Regions from separate parts of the Bradyrhizobium sp. LTSP857 genome, predicted to be linked through region 4. Evidence: predicted binding sites of a transcription regulator. Region 4 holds the regulator's gene; each other region holds the start of a gene.
What was found. The regulator PhoB, encoded in region 4, activates phosphate uptake and scavenging genes when phosphate is short. The targets are predictions, from matches to a motif close to TGTCATNNANCTGTCAT.

Region 1 (4,751 bases), on a different contig from region 4:
AAGGTGTCGGTCTTGCTGGGAAACACGAAGACGTCGGCCGCCGCATAGATGTCCGCCAGCGCCTCGCCGTGCTTTTCGCCCAGGAAGATCGCATCCGGATAGGCCTCCTCCAGCGCGATGCGCGCCGGGCCGTCACCGACGATCACCTTGGTGCCGGGCAGGTCGAGGTCGAGGAAGGCCTCGAGATTCTTCTCCACCGAGACCCGGCCGACCGAGAGGAACACCGGCGCCGGAAGGCAGAGATCGATGGCACGGGGGTGGAACAAATGGGTGTCGACGCCGCGCGGCCACAGCACGACGTTGGCAAAGCCACGCTCGGTCAGTTCGCGGGCGAGCGCCGGGGTTGCCGCCATCACGGCCCGGCTGGTGCTGTGGAAACGGCGCAGCGCCCGCCAGATCAGGGATTCTGGAACCGGCACCCTGGCGCGGACATATTCGGGAAAGCGGGTGTGGAAGCTGGTCGTGAACGGCAGCTTGCGCTGGCGGCAATAGCGGCGGACCATCAGGCCGATCGGCCCCTCCGTCGCAACATGGATGCTGTCGGGCTGGGCCTCTTCGATCAGCTTCGCGATCCGGGCCGGGCGCGGCATCGCCAGCCGCACGTCGCGATAGCTCGGCATCGCAAAGGTGCGAAACGATTGCGGCGTCAGAAACGTGAACTCGACACCGAACCCCTTGGCTGCGTCAGCGAGCTTGGTCAGCGTCCGAACCACACCGTTGACTTGCGGGTGCCAGGCGTCGGTCGCGACCAGGATGCGCATCAAGCCGCCCTTGCTGCCACCTGCGGGACTTCCGCCGGCTTCCGTGCCTGATCGGCCCAGGTGATGATCTCGAAATGACCGTCGTCGTGCTCGACCAGCGCGGTGCAGCTCTCGACCCAGTCGCCGCAATTCATGTAGCGGATGCCGTTCTCGTCACGGATCACGGCGTAGTGGATGTGGCCGCAGATCACGCCATCGGCGTCGTGACGGCGCGCCTCAGCGGCAAGCGCCTGCTCGAACGCGCCGATATAGTTGACGGCGTTCTTGACCTTCTGCTTGGCCCATTGCGACAGCGACCAATAGGGCACTTTGAACATGCGCCGGAAGAAATTGACGAAGCGGTTCATCTGGATCGCAAAGTCGTAGGCCTTGTCGCCGAGATGGGCGAGCCAGCGCGCGTTCTGCACGACGAGATCGAAGATGTCGCCGTGGATGACCAGATAACGCTTTCCGTCCGCGCCGGTGTGCACGGTGTTTTCGACGACGTCGATGCCACCGAAATGCGTACCGTAATAGTTGCGCAGGAACTCGTCGTGATTGCCGGGGATGTAGATGACCTTGGCGCCCTTGCGCGCCTTGCGCAGGAGCTTCTGGACTAAATCGTTATGAGATTGCGGCCAGTGCCAGCTCGATTTCAGTGCCCAGCCATCGACGATGTCTCCGACGAGATAAATGGTATCGGCATCGTGGTAGCGCAGGAAGTCCAGCAGAAGGTCGGCTTGCGAACCGCGGGCTCCGAGATGCACGTCGGAGATGAACAAGGTGCGAAAGCGCCTTTCAGGGCTCTCGTCACTCATATCGTAACTTCCCATGCGACAGCCTGTAACAATGTCCCGTGACAGGGGGATGACCAATTGAACCTTTGAGGCACCCTCAGATACGAATCAAACCTCGCCTCGCCCTCCCCGCGAATATCAGTCGCATGCGACAATCAGGCGACATGACGCGGCAATGCGTGCCCGCAAAAACCCGGACCCGATGGCCTTATTGGTTATGGCCTTATTGGTTAACGGCGGGGTCGACGCAGAGCGCGAAGCCGGCGTTAGTAAAACTTGTGGAAATGATGGATCGGCCCATGGCCGTGGCCGACGCTGAAGCGGTCGGCGGCCGCAATCGCCGCGCTGATCCAGGCCTTGGCGTTGCGCACCGCCTGCTCAAGGGTGTCACCCTTGGCGAGACCTGCCGCGACCGCCGAGGAGAGCGAGCAACCGGTGCCGTGCGTATTTTTGGTGGCGACCCGCGGCGCGGCGAGCGCGATCGTTGCTTCGGCGCTGACGAGATAGTCGATGCTCTCGGCGCCCTCGCCGTGGCCGCCCTTGATCAGCACCGCGCGACAGCCGAGCGCGAGCAGGCGACGCCCCTGGCTCTCGATATCGGCCTCGCTTCGCGCGGCCGGCTCGTCGAGCAGAGCGGCGGCCTCCGGCAGGTTCGGCGTGATCACCGAAGCGAGCGGCATCAGTTTTTTGCGCAGGGCCTCGACGGCTTCTGATGCCAGCAGCCGGTCGCCGGATGTTGCAACCATCACGGGATCGAGCACCACATGCCGCGGCGCCCAGCGCGACAGCGCGGTGGCGATCGCATCGATGCTCGCGGCCTGCGCCACCATGCCGATCTTCACCGCATCGACATCGAGATCGGAGAACACCGCATCGATCTGCGCGGTGACGAACTCGGCGGGCACGGCGTGAATGCCGGTAACGCCGTTTGTATTCTGCGCCGTCAACGCCGTGATGGCGGAGGCGCCGTAGACACCGAGCGCGGCAAAGGTCTTCAGGTCGGCCTGGATGCCGGCGCCGCCGCTCGAATCGGAGCCGGCGATGGTGAGCGCCACGGGCGTCGTCATCGCGGGATACACTTGGCTGAGGGGGACACCACCATAGCCTGTCCTAGCGCGACCATGGAACGCCAGCAAGCGGCTCGGCCGGCGAATCAATCGGTTGCGATCCGGCGCTGTCGACCCCCAATCGTGCACAGGGTGCAAAATTTAGCCTGATATCGCCTTGGCCCTTGGCGTCCATACCGAGGAGTGAGACGTTAGCGGTGGAACGTACAGCGACACCAATGTTGCGGGCCGACACCGGTCCGCAACTTTCTCGGGGTGGAATTATGTGGGCCTACTTCGAACGCATCCTCGACTCCTCGATGTTTTCACCGCACGGCATCTGCCTGTTGTGGGAGCCCGAGCTGATCTGGCTGCACGTCGTCTCGGACGCCTGCATTGCGGCTGCCTATTTCTCGATCCCGTTTGCGCTTACGATCCTCGTCACCAAGCGGCGCGACCTCCAGTTCGGCTGGGTCTATTGGGCATTCGCGGTCTTCATCATGGCGTGCGGCCTGACGCACGTGCTGTCGATCTACACGCTCTGGGTCCCGGTCTACGGCATCGAGGGCATCGTCAAGGCGGTGACGGCGGTGGCGTCGGTCTTCACCGCCGGCGCGCTCTGGCCGCTATTGCCGAAGATTTTGACGATCCCCTCCCCGTTCGAGCTTCAGAAGGTCCAGGCCGCACTCGAAGAGGAGGAAATCAAGAGCCGTGACGCGACGCTTCTGCTCCGGCAGGTCGGCGACGCGCAGCGCGCGATGCGCGAGAGCGTGACGCGCCTCACCGCCGTGGTCGAGACCGCGGTCGACGGCGTCATCCTGTTCGACGCGCAAGCCCGCATTCTGCTGTTCAACCCCGCCTGCGAACGGCTGTTCGGCTATCGCGCCGACGAGGTCATGAATCTCGACATCGCCATGCTGATGTCCGCCGACAAGAGGCCCTCATCCACCGGTCATGCGCGGCGTTTCGCAACCGGGGAAGCCGCCGGCCTGCGCAAGGACGGATCGACCTTCCCGATGGATCTGTCGGTGGGCCAGGCGTGGCAGGACGGCGATCTGATCTACGTCGGCATCGTCCACGATTTAACTGCGCGCAAGCTGACCGAGCAGCAGCTCCAGCAGGCGCAGAAGATGGAGACGGTCGGCCAGCTCTCCGGTGGCATCGCCCATGACTTCAACAACCTCCTGACCGTCATCATCGGCAACGCCGAGCATCTGAGCGAGCAGCTCAAGGCACGGCCCGATCTGCGGCAGTTTGCCGACGACATTTGCGAGTCCGGCGAACGCGGCGCGGAATTGACGCAGCGACTGCTCGCGTTCAGCCGCCGCCAATTGCTCCAGCCGCAGACGATCGACTGCCGCCAGCTGCTCGAGTCCATGCTCAAGCTGTTCAAGCGCACCTTGCGGGAAAATATCGAGATCAAAACGGCGTTCGGGCCCGGCACGATCCAGACCTTCGCGGACCGCGCCCAGCTCGAATCCGCCGTGCTGAACCTTGCGCTCAACGCCCAGGACGCCATGCCGGCAGGCGGGCACCTGACGCTGAGCACGGAGCTGGCTGCGATCGACGATGACTATCGTGCTCTGCACCCGGAAGTGATGTCCGGCAGCTACGCCTTGATCTCCGTCACCGATGACGGCGAAGGCATGACGCCTGATGTGATCGAGCACGCTTTCGAGCCGTTCTTCACCACCAAGGAAGTCGGCAAGGGCTCGGGCCTCGGGCTGAGCATGGTCTATGGCTTCGCCAAGCAATCCGACGGCCATGTCTCGATCTATAGCGAGCAGGGCCTTGGGACGACGGTCCGGATCTATTTGCCGCGCGCCGGCGCCGGAGAATCCCCGGCTGACATGCCGGAGAACGGGGAGGCTGCACCCCGCGGGCACGAAACCATCCTGATCGCGGAAGACGATCCTTTCGTGCGCTCCTCGGTCATCCAACGGGTGGAAGCTCTCGGATATCGCGTCGTCGCCGCCGTCAACGGCAAGGAGGCCTTGCAGCGGCTGCGCACCGATCCCTACATCGACATGCTGTTCACCGACATCATCATGCCGGGCGGCATCAGCGGATGGGAGCTCGCCGATCAGGCCCGGCGGATTCGTCCCGGTCTCCCGGTGCTGTTCACCTCCGGCTACGCGCTGGAGACCCTGGTCGAGCAGGGCCGTGCT
Region 2 (4,751 bases), on a different contig from region 4:
CCTGCTCGGCGAGCTCGGCTTCGAGAACGCCTACGCGCTGGTGATGCCGAAGCAGCGCGCCGAGGCGCTTGGTATCCGCACCATCGCCGATCTCGCCGCACATACGTCGACCCTGTCGATCGCCGGCGACTACGAATTCTTCTCGCGGCCCGAATGGGCGGCCCTGCAAAAGGCTTACGGGCTTCAGTTCCGCGCCCAGCGCCAGATGCAGCCGGACTTCATGTATGCCGCGGTCGCCAGCGGCGAAGTCGACGTCATCGCCGGCTACACCAGCGACGGGTTGATCGCGAAGTACGATCTCGTCGTACTCGATGATCCCAGGCACGCGATCCCGCCTTACGACGCGATCCTGCTGCTCGCGCCGAAGCGCGCTGGCGACGAACGATTGCAGGCGGCGTTGAAGCCGTTGCTCGGCAAGATCGACATCACCACGATGCGCGAGGCGAATCTGCGCGCCGCCGGCAACGACGCGAATTCGTCGCCGGATCTCGTGGCGAAGTGGCTGTGGGAGAAGGTGAAACAGTAGGTCTGCCGCACGTCCCGTCATCCTGAGGTGCGAGGCGTGCACTGCGAAGCAGTGCGCGAGGAGCCTCGAAGGATGAACGGCCGCGATACAGCCGGGCCGTGCATCCTTCGAGGCCTCCGCTACGCTCCGGCACCTCAGGATGACGGCGATGAAGACTAAAGCCCGTGGATCATCCCTGCATTGATCAGCAGCCGATTCAGCCGCCGCGCTTCGGCGCCGTCCTTGCAGGCGTAGAATAGGCCCTTGCAGCGGAGCATGATCTGCTTCTGCTCGGCGAAGGACGGGTCGAGCGGAATGCCCGCGGCTTCCTGGATCACCAGCGGCAGATAAGGACCGTCGATCGTGTCCATCACGGCATCGCTCTTCACCGGCTCGAAATTGACGGCGTCGATCGCGTAATAGGTCGCGTAGAGGCGCGGATCGTAGTCGTCGAGCTTCTTGCCGATGGCGCCTTCGTCGAGCCCGGGCTCGAGAATCTGCGGCGCGAATTCCGGCTGGTGGTCGCCATAGCGCACGATCAGGAAGGGCTCGCCGGGGAACGTCTTCTTCAGCCCGGCGATGAAGGTCTTAAATTGCTCGGCGCTCATCGCTTGCCGGCGGAGATATTCGTCGATGGACGGCGCGTTGCCCGGCGCCTTCCAATTCGGCACCAGGTCGGGGCGAAAGCGCGTCTCCCAGGGGAAATGATTGGCGCCGAGATAGATGAAGGTGAACAGCGGCTTGTTCGGCGTGCGCTCGCCCATCAGCCGGAGCGCCTTGTCGTAGAAGAAGCTGTCCGGCTCGACGTCCTTCGCGCCGAGATCCTTCGAGTCGAAGAAACGCTCGACGCCGGTCGTCATCTGGAAACTGCGTGCGCCCATGAAGCCGCCATAAGCAGGATAGAGCGACATCGTGTCGTAGCCGCAGCGGCGCAGCGCCAGCGGCAGGCCGCGCTCGACGCGGCCCGATGCGATGCGCGTCACGAAATAGGCGAAACGGCCGAATGAGCGCGAGGAGAGGCCTGCGAGCACGTTGTATTCGGTGAACCAGCTAGGGCCGCCATTGCTCTCGGCCAGGAACGTGCGCTGCTTGCCATCAAAGGATTTGAAGTGGCTGCCATAGCCCGGCGGCACCTTGATGCCAGCAGCGGCGCGGATGTCGAAGCTGGATTCATCATGGACCATGATGATGTTCGGCCGACGGCCGGCGGGATGACAGGCATCGACCAGCGGCATGTTGAGCCGTTCGTTGGTCGAGGCGGCCGACTCCATGAAGCCGTATTGCGCGAAGTCGGAGACCGCGCTGACGCCGGAGCGGAAGAACTTTGAGAGATAGCCGTCGTCGTAATAGCCGCGCCAGGCCTCGTCCGGATGATAGAGCGAATAGCCCACAAGTGCGGCGAGACACGCGAGCAGTGAGGCAAGCGCCGGCAGGCGGCGGATGCGGAACGGATCGAGCCACCACAACGCATACATCAGCGGCAGCGTGACGAGGCCGGCCCCGATCACCGACCAGCGCAGGTTCGGGAAGATCGTGAACAGGAACGCGACGGTGTCGCGGTCGATCATCATCAGGTCGATGAAGTTGACGGTCATCTGCACGACGTCGTGCTTGAGCCGCGACAGCAGTATCAGCACGACGACCATGGTCAGCGACAGCGCGCCCGACAGCGCCGGCCGCCGCAGCAGCGTGATCCAGAAGAAGTTGAGGATGCCCCAGGCCAACACGAAAGAGAGCCGCGAGCCAAAATCGGTCTCGGTCTCGTACATCAGCGCAAGGGCTGCGAGATGCGGCGCGGCAACTGCAAGCAGTCGCCAGACGCCGAGCGCGGCGACGCTCGCCAGCACGGCGGTGGCGGCAGAAGGACCTGGATTGGGCGCGGACGCCATCGACGACACGCAACTTCTGGTCCGGCGCGGTGATGCCAAGCCGTGAACCGGCCTGTAGCTTTCGGCGCAGCCGGAAAGCCTGCACCGTGTCATAAAACTGTAATTGAACGGTCATGGACAAGCAACGCGTGTGGTGGTCCGACCTTCGCTTAATGTTAGCAGGCGGCGAACGGCCGCATGCCACGCACGCTAGCGCTTGGCGATCCCCGCGATGAACAGGTCGATCACCCCCTCCGCCATCCGTTCGATCTCACCCTCCTCCACCCCCCAGCGCGGGAAATGGCCGTCGAGATTCATCCGGGCAAAGCCGTAGACCAGGGCGCGGCCGGCGATCTGGATGCGCTTGAGATCGCCCGACCACAGCAGGCCCTGCTCCGCCGCCTCAGCCAGCATCCGCTCGGTCAGCGCGACCAGCTCGGCATTGTCGCGTGTCAGCCCGGCCGAGCTGCCATGGGTGAAATAGCGCCCGGTGGAGATGATCTCGAAATGCGCGGGGTTGCGCATCGCCCAGCGCAGATAAGCCAAGCCGAAGGCACGGAAGCGAGCCAGCGGGTCGGGCGCCGCCGCCTCGCCCAGCGCGGCCTCGATCTCGAGGCGAAAGCGCCGCTGCGCCTCCTCGGCCACCGCCGCCATCAGCGCGTCGCGATTGGGGAAGTGCCGGAACGGTGCCCCCGGCGACACCGCGGCCCGGCGCGCGGCCTCGCGCACCGAGACCTCGGCGCCCTCGGCCGCCAGTTGCAGCGCGGCATCGATCAACACGCGGCGGAGGTCGCCGTGGTGATAGGGCCGGGCTTCGGATGTTTGGCGACGGGCGCGAGGCTTCGGAGTTTGGCGGACAAGCTTAGGCATTCTGAGAGCCACGAAGGAGGTGCGCTCCCTCTCCCGCTTGCGGGGGAGGGTTGGGGGTGGGGGTCGTGCCGCGAGCGAGATTCCCCAAGTGGAGAAAGCCCCCACCCGGCGCTTCGCGCCGACCTCCCCCGCAAAGCAAGCGGGAGAGGTTGCAGCGAATTCGCGGCAACAGCCGAGCCTAGCATCACCCGAACGTGAATGTAAGCAGCGATTACACCATTGACGGCCAAGTCGCCACGAAATGTAATCGGCGATTACATAGGGGAGGAAATCATCATGTCGCAACGTCAAGGCTGGTTCGAAGGCTGGTGGCTGCTTGCCGCCTTCACCCTGAGCCTGATCGCTCTCAGCCTGTGGATCGCCTCGATGCGGCAGTTCGAGGTCGAGGGGGTCCGCATGGTGATCCGCTTCACCGCACGAAGCTCGCTGCTCCTGTTCTGTCTCGCCTTCAGCGCCGCTGCGCTGGCGCGGCTGTGGCCCAATGCCTGGACCCGCTGGCAGCGCCGCAACCGGCGTTATCTCGGCCTCAGCTTTGCCACTTCCCACGCCATCCACGCGGTTGCGATCGTCGCTTTCGCCAAAATGGATCCGGCGGCCTTTGCAGAGGCGACCTCGGCCGCGTCCTACATCTTCGGCGGCATCGGCTATGCCGTCATCGTCGCCATGAGCGCGACCTCGTTCGATCGCGCAGCCGCACTGCTCGGACCACGCGCGTGGCGCGCGCTGCACCTTGTGGGCGGCTATTATCTCTGGTTCCAGTTCATGGTGTCGTTCGGCAAACGCGTGCCGGCGATGCCGCTCTATGCCGCGTTCCTCGTTCCACTGCTCGCCGTGATGGCATTGCGGATGATCGCGATGGCCTCAAGCCCGACCCGGCGTACGGCCGAAGCGCAATAATGCGCGCGCAAGAAGGCGTAGCAGGTGTCGCTTCTTAAGTTGAAGTCGCACGCAAGCGTCGCACAGCGAGATTGATGACGGGATGAGAGAGTGGATGAAGAGACGAGTCTTCGACTCTGAAGACGCTGGCGTTTTGGTACCCGGAGTCTTGCGAGAACTGCTGAAAAACGACGCGAGACCAAGAATGTGGTTTAAGCGTCAGTTCTTGCTGCTCAGCGAGCACATGAACTCGCGAAGAATTTGAATGAAGCAGCAATGCTTCGCGCGAGAAGGAAAGAGCGAGATCGCTGTTTGCGATCTCGCTCAGATATAATCGCGAAGATTTAAGATTTGGTTTGGCGAGCGAAGCGTTGCTTTTTCGCTCTCGCAAAACTTAGTTCTTCGACTTGTCGACCAACGCGCCCTTCTTGATCCAGGGCATCATGTCGCGGAGCTTCGCGCCGACTTCCTCGATCGGATGTGCAGCGAGCTTGGCGCGGGTCGCCTTGAACGAGGTCTGGTTGACCTTGTTCTCGAGCATCCAGTCGCGGGCGAACTTGCCGGACTGGATGTCGTTCAGAACGCGCTTCATCTCGGCCTTGGTTTCCGAGGTGACGATGCGCGGACCGGTG
Region 3 (4,751 bases), on a different contig from region 4:
TACTTTCGCGATGTCGTCGCCCTCGCGGATGATGGCCTGGCCCTTGCCGTCATAGCCGAAGCGGCGGGTCTTCAGCACGGCGGGAAGGCCGATTTTAACGATCGCCTCGCGCAACGAAGCAACCGAGGTGACGTCAGCGTAGGCAGCAGTGCGGATGCCGAGCCGTGTCACAAAATCCTTTTCGGCGAGCCGGTCCTGGGTGGTCTCCAGGATCTTGCGATTGGGCAGCACCGGGCGGCGCGCGTCCAGCACCATCGCGGCGGCAGACGGCACGTTCTCGAATTCGTAGGTGATGACGTCGACGTCGTTGGCGAACAGCTCCAGCGCCTCGACATCGGCATATTCCGCGCAGGTCGCGTTCAGCACGACGTCGAAGGCCGGCGAATCCGGATCGGGCGAGAACACCTGGCAGCGCAGGCCGAGCCGTGCCGCGGCCATTGCCAGCATCCGGCCCAATTGGCCGCCGCCGAGGATTCCGATGGTGTCGCCGGGCTTCAGCTTCACCTGCTTCGAGTCAGTCACGCCTTATCCTCCGGGCGCTCGGCGACCGCCTCGGTCTGCGCCTTGCGCCAGGCGGCGAGGCGGTCGGACAGAGCCGGATCGGACAGCGCCAGTACGGCTGCTGCAAGCAGCGCCGCGTTGATCGCGCCGGCCTTGCCGATCGCCAGAGTGCCTACCGGGATGCCGGCTGGCATCTGGACGATCGAATAGAGCGAATCAATGCCCTTGAGCGTCCTGGATTCGACAGGCACGCCGAACACTGGCAGTTCCGTCAGTGCCGCGGCCATGCCGGGCAGATGCGCGGCGCCGCCGGCGCCGGCGATAATGACCTTGAAACCGGCCGCCTTGGCGCCCTTGGCGAAGGCAAACAGCCGGTCTGGGGTCCGGTGCGCCGAGACGATGCGGGATTCACAGGCGACGCCGAGCGCTGCAAGCGTGTCGGCGGCATGCCGCATGGTGTCCCAGTCCGACTGGCTTCCCATGATGATGGCGATCGGCGCTGTCATGTCGTCAATTGTGCTCGGGAAAACAGAAACATAGGCCAGATTAACGGTTCCGGCCGGCGGATCGCAAGGCGGTGGCAAGGAGAAGGGAATGGACTATCCTGTCTTGGTGAATCCCCGCAAGCCTTCATTGAGCAGGATGCCCATGAGGAAACCAAAAAGGGCGACCGCCGCGAAGGCCAAAAAGGGCCGGACGACCAGCGGGAGCCAATCCAAAGCTGCACCCAAGCGTTCCGCGCCGGCGCGGCGCCGCGCGTCCGCCGATGACGGCGGCAAGGAAGCGATCAAGGCGACCATCCGTGGCCTGCGGACCAAGCTCAAAGGGGCGCTGCGGCGCGTCTCGGAACTCGAAGCGGCGGCCGACACCGACTTCCTGCTGGACATTCCGAACCGGCGCGGTTTCGAGCGCGAGCTTCAGCGCGCCATCGCCTATATGAAACGCTACCGCGCCAGCGGCGCACTGATCGTGCTCGACGTCGACCGGTTGAAGCCGATCAACGATTCCTTTGGCCATGGCGCCGGCGATGAGGTGCTCAAAGCGATCGCGGCCACGCTGACGCGGCAGATCCGCGCCTCCGATGTGGTCGGCCGGCTCGGCGGCGACGAGTTTGCGCTGCTGTTGTGGAATCTCAGCGAGACCGATGCCAAGGCAAAAGCCGTGATCTTCGAGCAGGCGGTCGACGAATTGTCGTTCGTCTTTCGCGGCCAGCATGTGACGGCGGGCGCCTCTGCGGGTGTTGCGCTGCTCGGCCCGCAATCCGATGCAGCCCGCGCGCTGGAGGAGGCCGATGCTGCCATGTATGTGCGCAAGGCACACCGGCGGCACGAGCCGCGGATCAGGCTTGTGAGCAGTTGAACTTAGAGGGTGGCCAGATCTTCCGGCACGCTGCCGAATTTGCGTAGCAACGTTGCGTCGCCGAATTCGCCGGTCATAGGATCGCCGCTGCGGCTGAACGCGACCGCGCCGATGCAGCCGGCTCCGCGCGACAAAATCTCGGCGCGCCGCAGCGCGGCCGTTGAGGACTGACATTCCTCGGCCGCGCCGGCGACAGGCGATCCGTCGGCATCGATCAGAAAGGGCATTGCAACGTAATAGGTCACATCGGACATGGCGTTGCTCCAGGGATGGTGGAGTTAAGCGGCGCTGCTCCGCGCCTTGCTGCGTGAAGTCTCCGGAATGCAGCCGGCCGAGATCGCCGCCTGCAATTCCTCGAGCTCGGCTTCGAGATATTCGTTGGCCATGATCAGCGCCTTGATGGTGCTGCGCAGATTGCCGTCGCACATCGCGATGGCCTGATCGCAGGCCTGTTCATAGTGGCTGTTGTCGAAGAGGGCGGTTGCTGACATCTGCGTTTTCCTGGGCCGGTTGGGTCCAAATGTTCCCTCTTTGTTCTAGTTGAGTCAAGAGGATTCAAATGCCGCAGCTTGGTCGCGACGCAACGGCTGTGGATCAGGCGATGATGTCGGGTGTGATCTGGTCTTCGATGAAGGCGATACGGTCGCGCAACAACAGCTTGCGTTTCTTCAACCGCTGTAACCGCAACAGGTCGGGGGCGGGCGATTGATGCAGTGCATCGATCGCCGCATCGAGATCTCGGTGTTCCTGGTGCAACCGGGCGAGTTCGGTTTCGAGCTCGCGCTCGTCTTCATTGGTCATGTCTGCGGTGGCCGAAAACCGATAAGCTTGAGATTAAGGCTGTGGATGCCCTGTGGAAATTATCGTCCTTGCGCGTCGTGATCGCAAGCGATCTGGGTCGTCGGGTACCGTTCTCTCGCAAGATATTTCGGTGGATCGTTTAACACGGCTTGCGCAAGTGCATTGATATCATGGATTTTTCGCCGCGTGGTTCCTTACTCACGCTTCGTTACATATGAATTTTCAAAAATGACATTGCGACGACGGATACCCATCGACAGAACGAATCGGTGATGTACACTTCCTCGTCCGGATCGAATCCAAGGTTCACCCCTACCGAGGAGGTTTCGAATGACAATTCAGGCACATCTGGTTGAATTGGAACGGAAGCATAAGACTCTCGAAAACGAATTGCACGACGCTCTCGTGCACCTTTCAACAGACGACCTGCAAATTGTTGAGTTGAAGCGCCGGAAGTTGATGGTCAAGGACCAGATCGAGCGACTGAAGCACACCGGCGACACGCTTCACTAGTAACCCCCGTAACAGCGTAGAGTTTGATCGTACCCTTTCATGCAGGGATGGGAGCTCTTGCGCTCATCCCTGCTGTAAGTGCGCGTTGCGCAATCATCGTTGCGCGGCGTTTGCGGCGTTTAGAGTCCTGCGAGCTCGGCGACGTGGTCCGCGATCGCAAGCGACGACGTCAATCCCGGCGATTCGATGCCGAACAGATTGACCAGGCCCTCGACGCCGTGGTCGCGCGGACCCTGCATCAGAAAATCCTGCGTGGCGACAGCGGGCGGCACGATCTTCGGGCGAATGCCTGAATAGCTCGGCATCAGCGCGCCATCAGGCAGCGTCGGCCAGTATTTGCGGATCGCCGGATAGAAGCGCTCGGCGCGCGACGGATCGACCTCATAGTCGATCGTCTCGATCCACTCGACGTCGGGACCGAAACGCGCCTGACCCGCCATGTCCAGCGTCAGATGCACGCCGAGCCCGCCGGGCTCGGGCACCGGATAGATCAGGTGCGAGAACGGCGCTCTCGCGTTGCAACTGAAGTAATTGCCCTTGGCGAGATAGGCCGGTGGAATCCGATCCAGCGGCATGCCGTCGATGTGGCGCGCGACGGTCGTCGCCGAAAGCCCGGCGGCGTTGACGAGCAGGCTGCATTGCAGCGTCATCGGCGCTTCGCCGCCGGCGTCGATCTCGATGACGCCGCCCGCGACCTTGGCGCGGATCAGGGGCGTGTGAAACGCAAAAGCCGCGCCTGCCGCCTCGGCCTCGCCGCGCAGCGAGAGCATGTAGGCATGGCTGTCGATGATGCCCGTCGACGGCGAGAGCAGTGCGGCGTCGCAGGCAAGCGCCGGCTCCAGCGCGCGCGCGGCGTCCCCCGAGAGCAACTGCATGTCGAGCACGCCATTTGCCTCGGCATGCGCCTTGATCGATTGCAGCTTCTCGGTCTCTTTCGCGCTGGTCGCGACGATCAGCTTGCCGCAATTCTTGTGCGGGATACCGCGTTCGCCGCAATAGCGGTAGAGCGCGTGCTTGCCGCTGACGCACATGCGCGCCATCCAGCTCCCGGCGCGGTAGTAGATCCCGGCATGGATCACCTCGCTGTTGCGCGAGGAGGTGACGGTGCCGATGGCCTCGGCTTCTTCGAGCACGATCACCTCGTGCCCGGCCTGGGCAAGCTTCCGGGCCACCGCGAGCCCGACCACGCCGGCTCCGATGACGACGCTATCGACCCTATCCATGGTTGTGCAGAATTCTCGCTGAAGGTGCCGATGGAGCCGGTCTGCCCCGGAAACGCGCTTTGAAGCCGTTCTCCATTAACGAAGCGTTTATCATGTCAGGGCAATTGCCGTATTTCGGGACACATTTTTCTGTTGGGCGTACAGGCGTTTACCCGATCCAAACCCGTGAAGCCAGACAATCCGCAGTTGAAATCGCGGGTGGCTGATGGCTGAGAAGAACTGGCACGCTGGCAGCACTGTTCTGATTGCTGTGCAGGCCGTCGTGTGCCTGGGCGCCGCGATCACGCCCGCGCGCGCCTATGCGTTGTCCGAACAATTTGCCCCGAGCGCCTATCTGGACGGGCTCGATCCCAG
Region 4 (4,751 bases):
CGACAACGGGAGCTCATCGATGTCGAGGAAGTGTTTTGGCGTCTTGCTCATCAGCCTGCCGCCCGCTTGCTCTGACTGGCCGAGATCGCGGCGCAGGCGCGTTCAAGCCGCGAAACGCCGTCCTCGATCTCCGCTTCGGTCACGATCAAGGGCGGCAGGAAGCGCACGACGTTGTCGCCGGCGCCGACGGTGAGCAGCTTTTCGTCGCGCAATGCCGCAACCAGATCGCCCGAGGGCACCACGGCCTTGATGCCGATCAGAAGCCCCTCGCCGCGCACTTCGCTGACGACATCGGGATGACGATCGATCACGGAGGCGAGTTTCTGCTTGAGCAGCAGTGACATCTTCTGCACGTGATCGAAGAAGCCGGGCTTGAGCATGACGTCGAGCACCGCGTTTGCCGCGGAGACTGCGAGCGGATTGCCGCCGAAGGTCGAACCGTGCGAGCCGGGCGTCATGCCGGAGGCCGCTTCCGCGGTCGCAAGGCAGGCACCGATCGGAAAACCGCCGCCGAGCGCCTTGGCCAGCGACATCACGTCCGGCGTGATGCCGAAACGGCGATGCGCAAACAGATCACCGGTCCGGCCCATCCCGGTCTGCACCTCGTCGAACGCCAGCAACAGGCCCTTCTCGTCACAGAGCTGGCGCAACGCGCGATAGAATGCCGGCGGCGCCGAGCGCACGCCACCCTCGCCCTGGAGCGGCTCGATCAGGATGCCGGCGGTCTGCGGGCCGATCGCCTTCTTCACGGCGTCGAGGTCGCCATGCGGGACCTGGTCGAAACCGTCCATCGGCGGGCCGAACCCTTCGAGATATTTTGCCGAGCCCGTCGCCGCCAGCGTTGCCAGCGTGCGGCCATGGAAGGCGCCCTCGAAGGTGATCATGCGATAGCGCTCGGGATGGCCCTTGGCGGCATGATGGTGGCGGACCAGCTTGATCACGCATTCCAGCGCCTCGGCGCCGGAATTGCAGAAGAATACGAAGTCCGCAAAGCTCTCATTGCAGAGACGCGCGGCCAGCCGCTCGCCGTCCGGGCTCTGGAACAGGTTCGACATGTGCCAGAGCTTGGTGGCCTGCTCCTGCAACGCCTTGACCAGCGCGGGATGGGCATGGCCGAGCGCATTCACCGCCACGCCCGAGGTGAAATCGAGATAGCGATCGCCATTGGTCGCGATCAGCCAAGAGCCCTCGCCACGCTCAAAACCGATGTCGGCCCTGGCGAAAACGGGGAGCAAATGCGGCGCGGCGCTGTTGGTCATGACGCTCTCTTGGATGTTTCAGACGGCCTGAACGCGCGTTGCGCAGCGCGTCATTTGGTCCGGAAAACGAAACGTGCCGCCTTTTAAGGGCGGCACGCGTCACTATCTTATGCTTGGCACCACGGGTGTCAATGCCGCCGGGAAAGCCTCGCGAAACGCTGAATCCGTAGTCTTGCGGTGCCGAATTTGCGGATTTTGGCCACGGAACATGTGGAAGCGAGTCGGCGGACTCTTGCGCGTGAGTCACGCCATATTGTAGCGTTTGGTTTGTCAGATACGACATCTCGTGCAGCGGTTCTGATCTCTAAGTCCTCTTGTACCGGCGTAAACGTTCGGGCGCGTCTTCGTGCCCGGCGAGCCTTAAGGGATTCTGACGGCACGGGTTTTTCGAGACTTAGCATTCGTTGTGCGCCCCAGGATGGCTGGCGCGCGGCGAAGGAAAGGGTGCAATGACGGTTTTGACTTGGTCGGACGATCGCGTCGAGCAGTTGAAAAAGCTCTGGGAGGCCGGATTGTCGGCCAGCCAGATCGCGGCCGAGCTCGGCAACGTGACCCGCAACGCCGTGATCGGCAAGGTGCACAGGCTTGGCCTGTCGGGCCGCGCCAAGAGCCCGTCGTCGGCTGCTCCGCGGCCGCGCAAGGCGCGTCCCGCGCAGCACATGATGCGGGTGAGCCGGCCGATTGCGCGCGGCAACACCGCGCTGGCGCAGGCCTTCGAGGTCGAGGTCGAGGCTGAACCGGTCACCTACGACAACGTGGTGCCGATGAGCCAGCGGCTGTCGCTGCTTGAATTGAACGAGGCAACCTGCCACTGGCCGGTCGGAGATCCCTCGAGCCCGGATTTCTTCTTCTGCGGCGGCAAGGCGCTTTCCGGCCTGCCCTATTGCGCCCAGCACTCGCGGGTCGCCTACCAGCCGGCGTCGGATCGCCGCCGTGCGCCGGTGAAGCCGGGTCCGCGCTGAGTTAGTCGATTTAGCTGGTTGCTAACGGCTGCCGTCACATGATGACGGCGCAACAAATTCAGTGTCGTCCCGGCGAAGGCCGGGACCCATACTCCGAGAACGCAGTTATTGCGCGAGAGGGCGACTCCGAGTCTTCGCCAAACCACACCCTGTGGTTATGGGTCCCGGCCTTCGCCGGGACGACATCGGAGATGGTCGCGGCGGTTAACAAACTAACCGCAGAAACCTACGCCTGCTCCGCCTTCGCAAAACGATCGTCCAGCGCATAACCGGCACCGCGCACGGTGCGGATCGGGTCCTGCTCGCGGCCGAGATTGAGCAGCTTGCGCAGGCGGCCGATATGCACGTCGACGGTGCGTTCGTCGATATAGATGTCGCGGCCCCAGACGCTGTCGAGCAGCTGCTCGCGCGAAAACACCCGGCCCGGATGCTCCAGGAAGAACTCCAGCAGGCGATATTCGGTCGGACCGAGATCGATCGGACGGCCCGAACGCGCCACGCGGCGTTTTTCACGGTCGAGCTCGATGTCGCCAAAAGCGAGCACCGTGGCGAGCCGCTCGGGGCTTGCGCGCCGCAGCAGACCCTTCACGCGCGCCAACAGCTCGGGCACCGAGAACGGCTTGACGATGTAATCGTCGGCGCCGGTCGCCAGTCCCCGCACCCGCTCGCTCTCCTCGCCGCGCGCGGTGAGCATGATGATCGGGAGTTGCTTGGTGTCGGACCGCGCACGAAGCCGCCGGCACAGCTCGATGCCGGAGAGGCCCGGCAGCATCCAGTCGAGCACGATCAGATCGGGGATGTGCTCCTTGAGACGGGTGTCGGCGTCGTCGCCGCGCATCACCGTCTCGACGTCATAGCCGTCGCCTTCGAGGTTGTAGCGCAGGAGCTCGGTGAGAGCTTCCTCGTCTTCAACAACCATAATGCGTGCGCCCATGGGGTCGTCGCTCCTTAAGTCTTCAGGTGTTCGGGACCGTCGTGGCGAAGGTCGTCATGTCGCCCTTCGGGCGCTTGTCGGTCATCGCCTGACCTTCGATCATGTAGAACACGGTCTCGGCGATGTTGGTGGCGTGATCGCCGATCCGCTCGATGTTCTTGGCGCAGAACATCAAATGGATGCAGAACGAAATGTTGCGCGGATCTTCCATCATGTAGGTGAGGAGCTCGCGGAACAGCGAGGTGCAGATGGCGTCGACTTCCTCGTCGCCCTTCCACACCGCCATCGCCGCCGGCAAATCATGCGCGGCATAGGCGTCCAGCACCGACTTGACCTGCTGCTGCACCAGATCGGTCATGTGCTCGAGGCCGCGGAACAGCTTGAGCGGATGAAAATCCGTCTCCAGCGCCGCGACGCGCTTGCCCATGTTCTTGGCGAGGTCGCCGATGCGCTCGAGATCGGTCGCAACGCGCATGGCGCCGACGATCTCGCGCAGATCGACCGCCATCGGCTGGCGGCGGGCGATGGTGAGCACCGCGCGCTCCTCGATGCGCTTCTGGAGCGCGTCGAGCTCAACGTCGGTGATGACGACGCGCTGGCCGAGCGCGACGTCGCGGCGGATCAGCGCGTCGACGGAATCGACGATCATGCGCTCGGCAATCCCGCCCATCTCGGCAACCAGGCGCGTAAGTTCCTGGAGGTCGGTGTCGAAGGCCTTTGCGGTATGTTCAGAACCCATGTCCCGTCTCCTCAGCCGAACCGGCCGGTGATGTAATCCTGCGTGCGCCGATCAGTCGGCGACGTGAAGATCTTGCTGGTGTCGTCGAACTCGATCAGCTCGCCGAGATACATGAAGGCGGTCTTGTCGGAGACGCGGGCCGCCTGCTGCATGTTGTGGGTGACGATCGCAATCGTGTAGCTCTCGGACAATTCCTGGATCAGCTCCTCGACCTTGGCGGTCGAGATCGGGTCGAGTGCCGAGCAGGGCTCGTCGAACAGGATCACCTCGGGCCGCACCGCGACGGTGCGGGCGATGCAGAGGCGCTGCTGCTGGCCGCCGGAGAGCGACAGGCCGGACGCGTTGAGCTTGTCCTTGACTTCGTTCCACAGCGCGCCGCCACGCAGCGCCTTCTCGACGCGGCCGTCCATCTCGGACTTCGATATCTTTTCATAGAGACGGATACCGAAGGCGATATTCTCATAGATCGTCATCGGGAACGGCGTCGGCTTCTGGAACACCATGCCGACGCGGGCGCGGAGCAGATTGAGGTCGAGCTTGGGGTCGAGAATGTTGGTCTGGTCCAGCATGAGCTGACCGGTGACGCGCTGACCCGGATAGAGGTCGTACATCCGGTTGAAGATGCGCAGCAGGGTCGACTTGCCGCAGCCCGACGGGCCGATGAACGCCGTGACGCGGTTGGCACCGAGCGTCAAGTTGATGTTCTTCAACGCGTGGTGCTCGCCATAATAGAAGTTGAGGTTGCGCACCGTCACCTTGGGGGGCGCCTCGGGCAGCACCGGCGCCTGGGGCAGGCCGCCGGCCGCGCTCATCGAAACGGAAAGATCACTCATTTTGCGGTCCTCTCGGCGCCAAGG

Region 1: the regulator PhoB is predicted to act here: its motif matches at 1,597-1,613, upstream of UP06_RS38035 (UDP-2,3-diacylglucosamine diphosphatase).
Region 2: the regulator PhoB is predicted to act here: its motif matches at 2,482-2,498, upstream of UP06_RS24585 (LTA synthase family protein).
Region 3: the regulator PhoB is predicted to act here: its motif matches at 2,890-2,906, upstream of UP06_RS11890 (YdcH family protein).

What each region holds. Positions count from the first base shown of each region.
Region 1 covers NZ_JYMS01000049.1:973,015-977,765, forward strand. The annotation lists gene UP06_RS38030 (glycosyltransferase family 4 protein) at 1-761, opposite strand, end outside; gene UP06_RS38035 (UDP-2,3-diacylglucosamine diphosphatase) at 761-1,573, opposite strand; gene thiD (bifunctional hydroxymethylpyrimidine kinase/phosphomethylpyrimidine kinase) at 1,804-2,604, opposite strand; gene UP06_RS38045 (hybrid sensor histidine kinase/response regulator) at 2,868-4,751, shown strand, end outside.
Region 2 covers NZ_JYMS01000038.1:172,533-177,283, reverse strand. The annotation lists gene UP06_RS24590 (glycine betaine ABC transporter substrate-binding protein) at 1-526, shown strand, start outside; gene UP06_RS24585 (LTA synthase family protein) at 682-2,394, opposite strand; gene UP06_RS24580 (TetR/AcrR family transcriptional regulator) at 2,584-3,153, opposite strand; gene UP06_RS24575 (hypothetical protein) at 3,520-4,140, shown strand; gene ilvC (ketol-acid reductoisomerase) at 4,514-4,751, opposite strand, start outside.
Region 3 covers NZ_JYMS01000020.1:125,770-130,520, forward strand. The annotation lists gene UP06_RS11860 (5-(carboxyamino)imidazole ribonucleotide synthase) at 1-522, opposite strand, end outside; gene purE (5-(carboxyamino)imidazole ribonucleotide mutase) at 519-1,007, opposite strand; gene UP06_RS11870 (GGDEF domain-containing protein) at 1,150-1,860, shown strand; gene UP06_RS11875 (hypothetical protein) at 1,863-2,114, opposite strand; gene UP06_RS11880 (hypothetical protein) at 2,139-2,351, opposite strand; gene UP06_RS11885 (YdcH family protein) at 2,455-2,661, opposite strand; gene UP06_RS11890 (YdcH family protein) at 2,992-3,174, shown strand; gene UP06_RS11895 (NAD(P)/FAD-dependent oxidoreductase) at 3,294-4,397, opposite strand; gene UP06_RS11900 (sensor domain-containing protein) at 4,603-4,751, shown strand, end outside.
Region 4 covers NZ_JYMS01000037.1:40,133-44,883, reverse strand. The annotation lists gene argF (ornithine carbamoyltransferase) at 1-51, opposite strand, end outside; gene UP06_RS23695 (aspartate aminotransferase family protein) at 51-1,259, opposite strand; gene UP06_RS23690 (GcrA family cell cycle regulator) at 1,709-2,221, shown strand; gene phoB (phosphate regulon transcriptional regulator PhoB) at 2,448-3,155, opposite strand; gene phoU (phosphate signaling complex protein PhoU) at 3,178-3,894, opposite strand; gene pstB (phosphate ABC transporter ATP-binding protein PstB) at 3,906-4,727, opposite strand; gene pstA (phosphate ABC transporter permease PstA) at 4,724-4,751, opposite strand, start outside.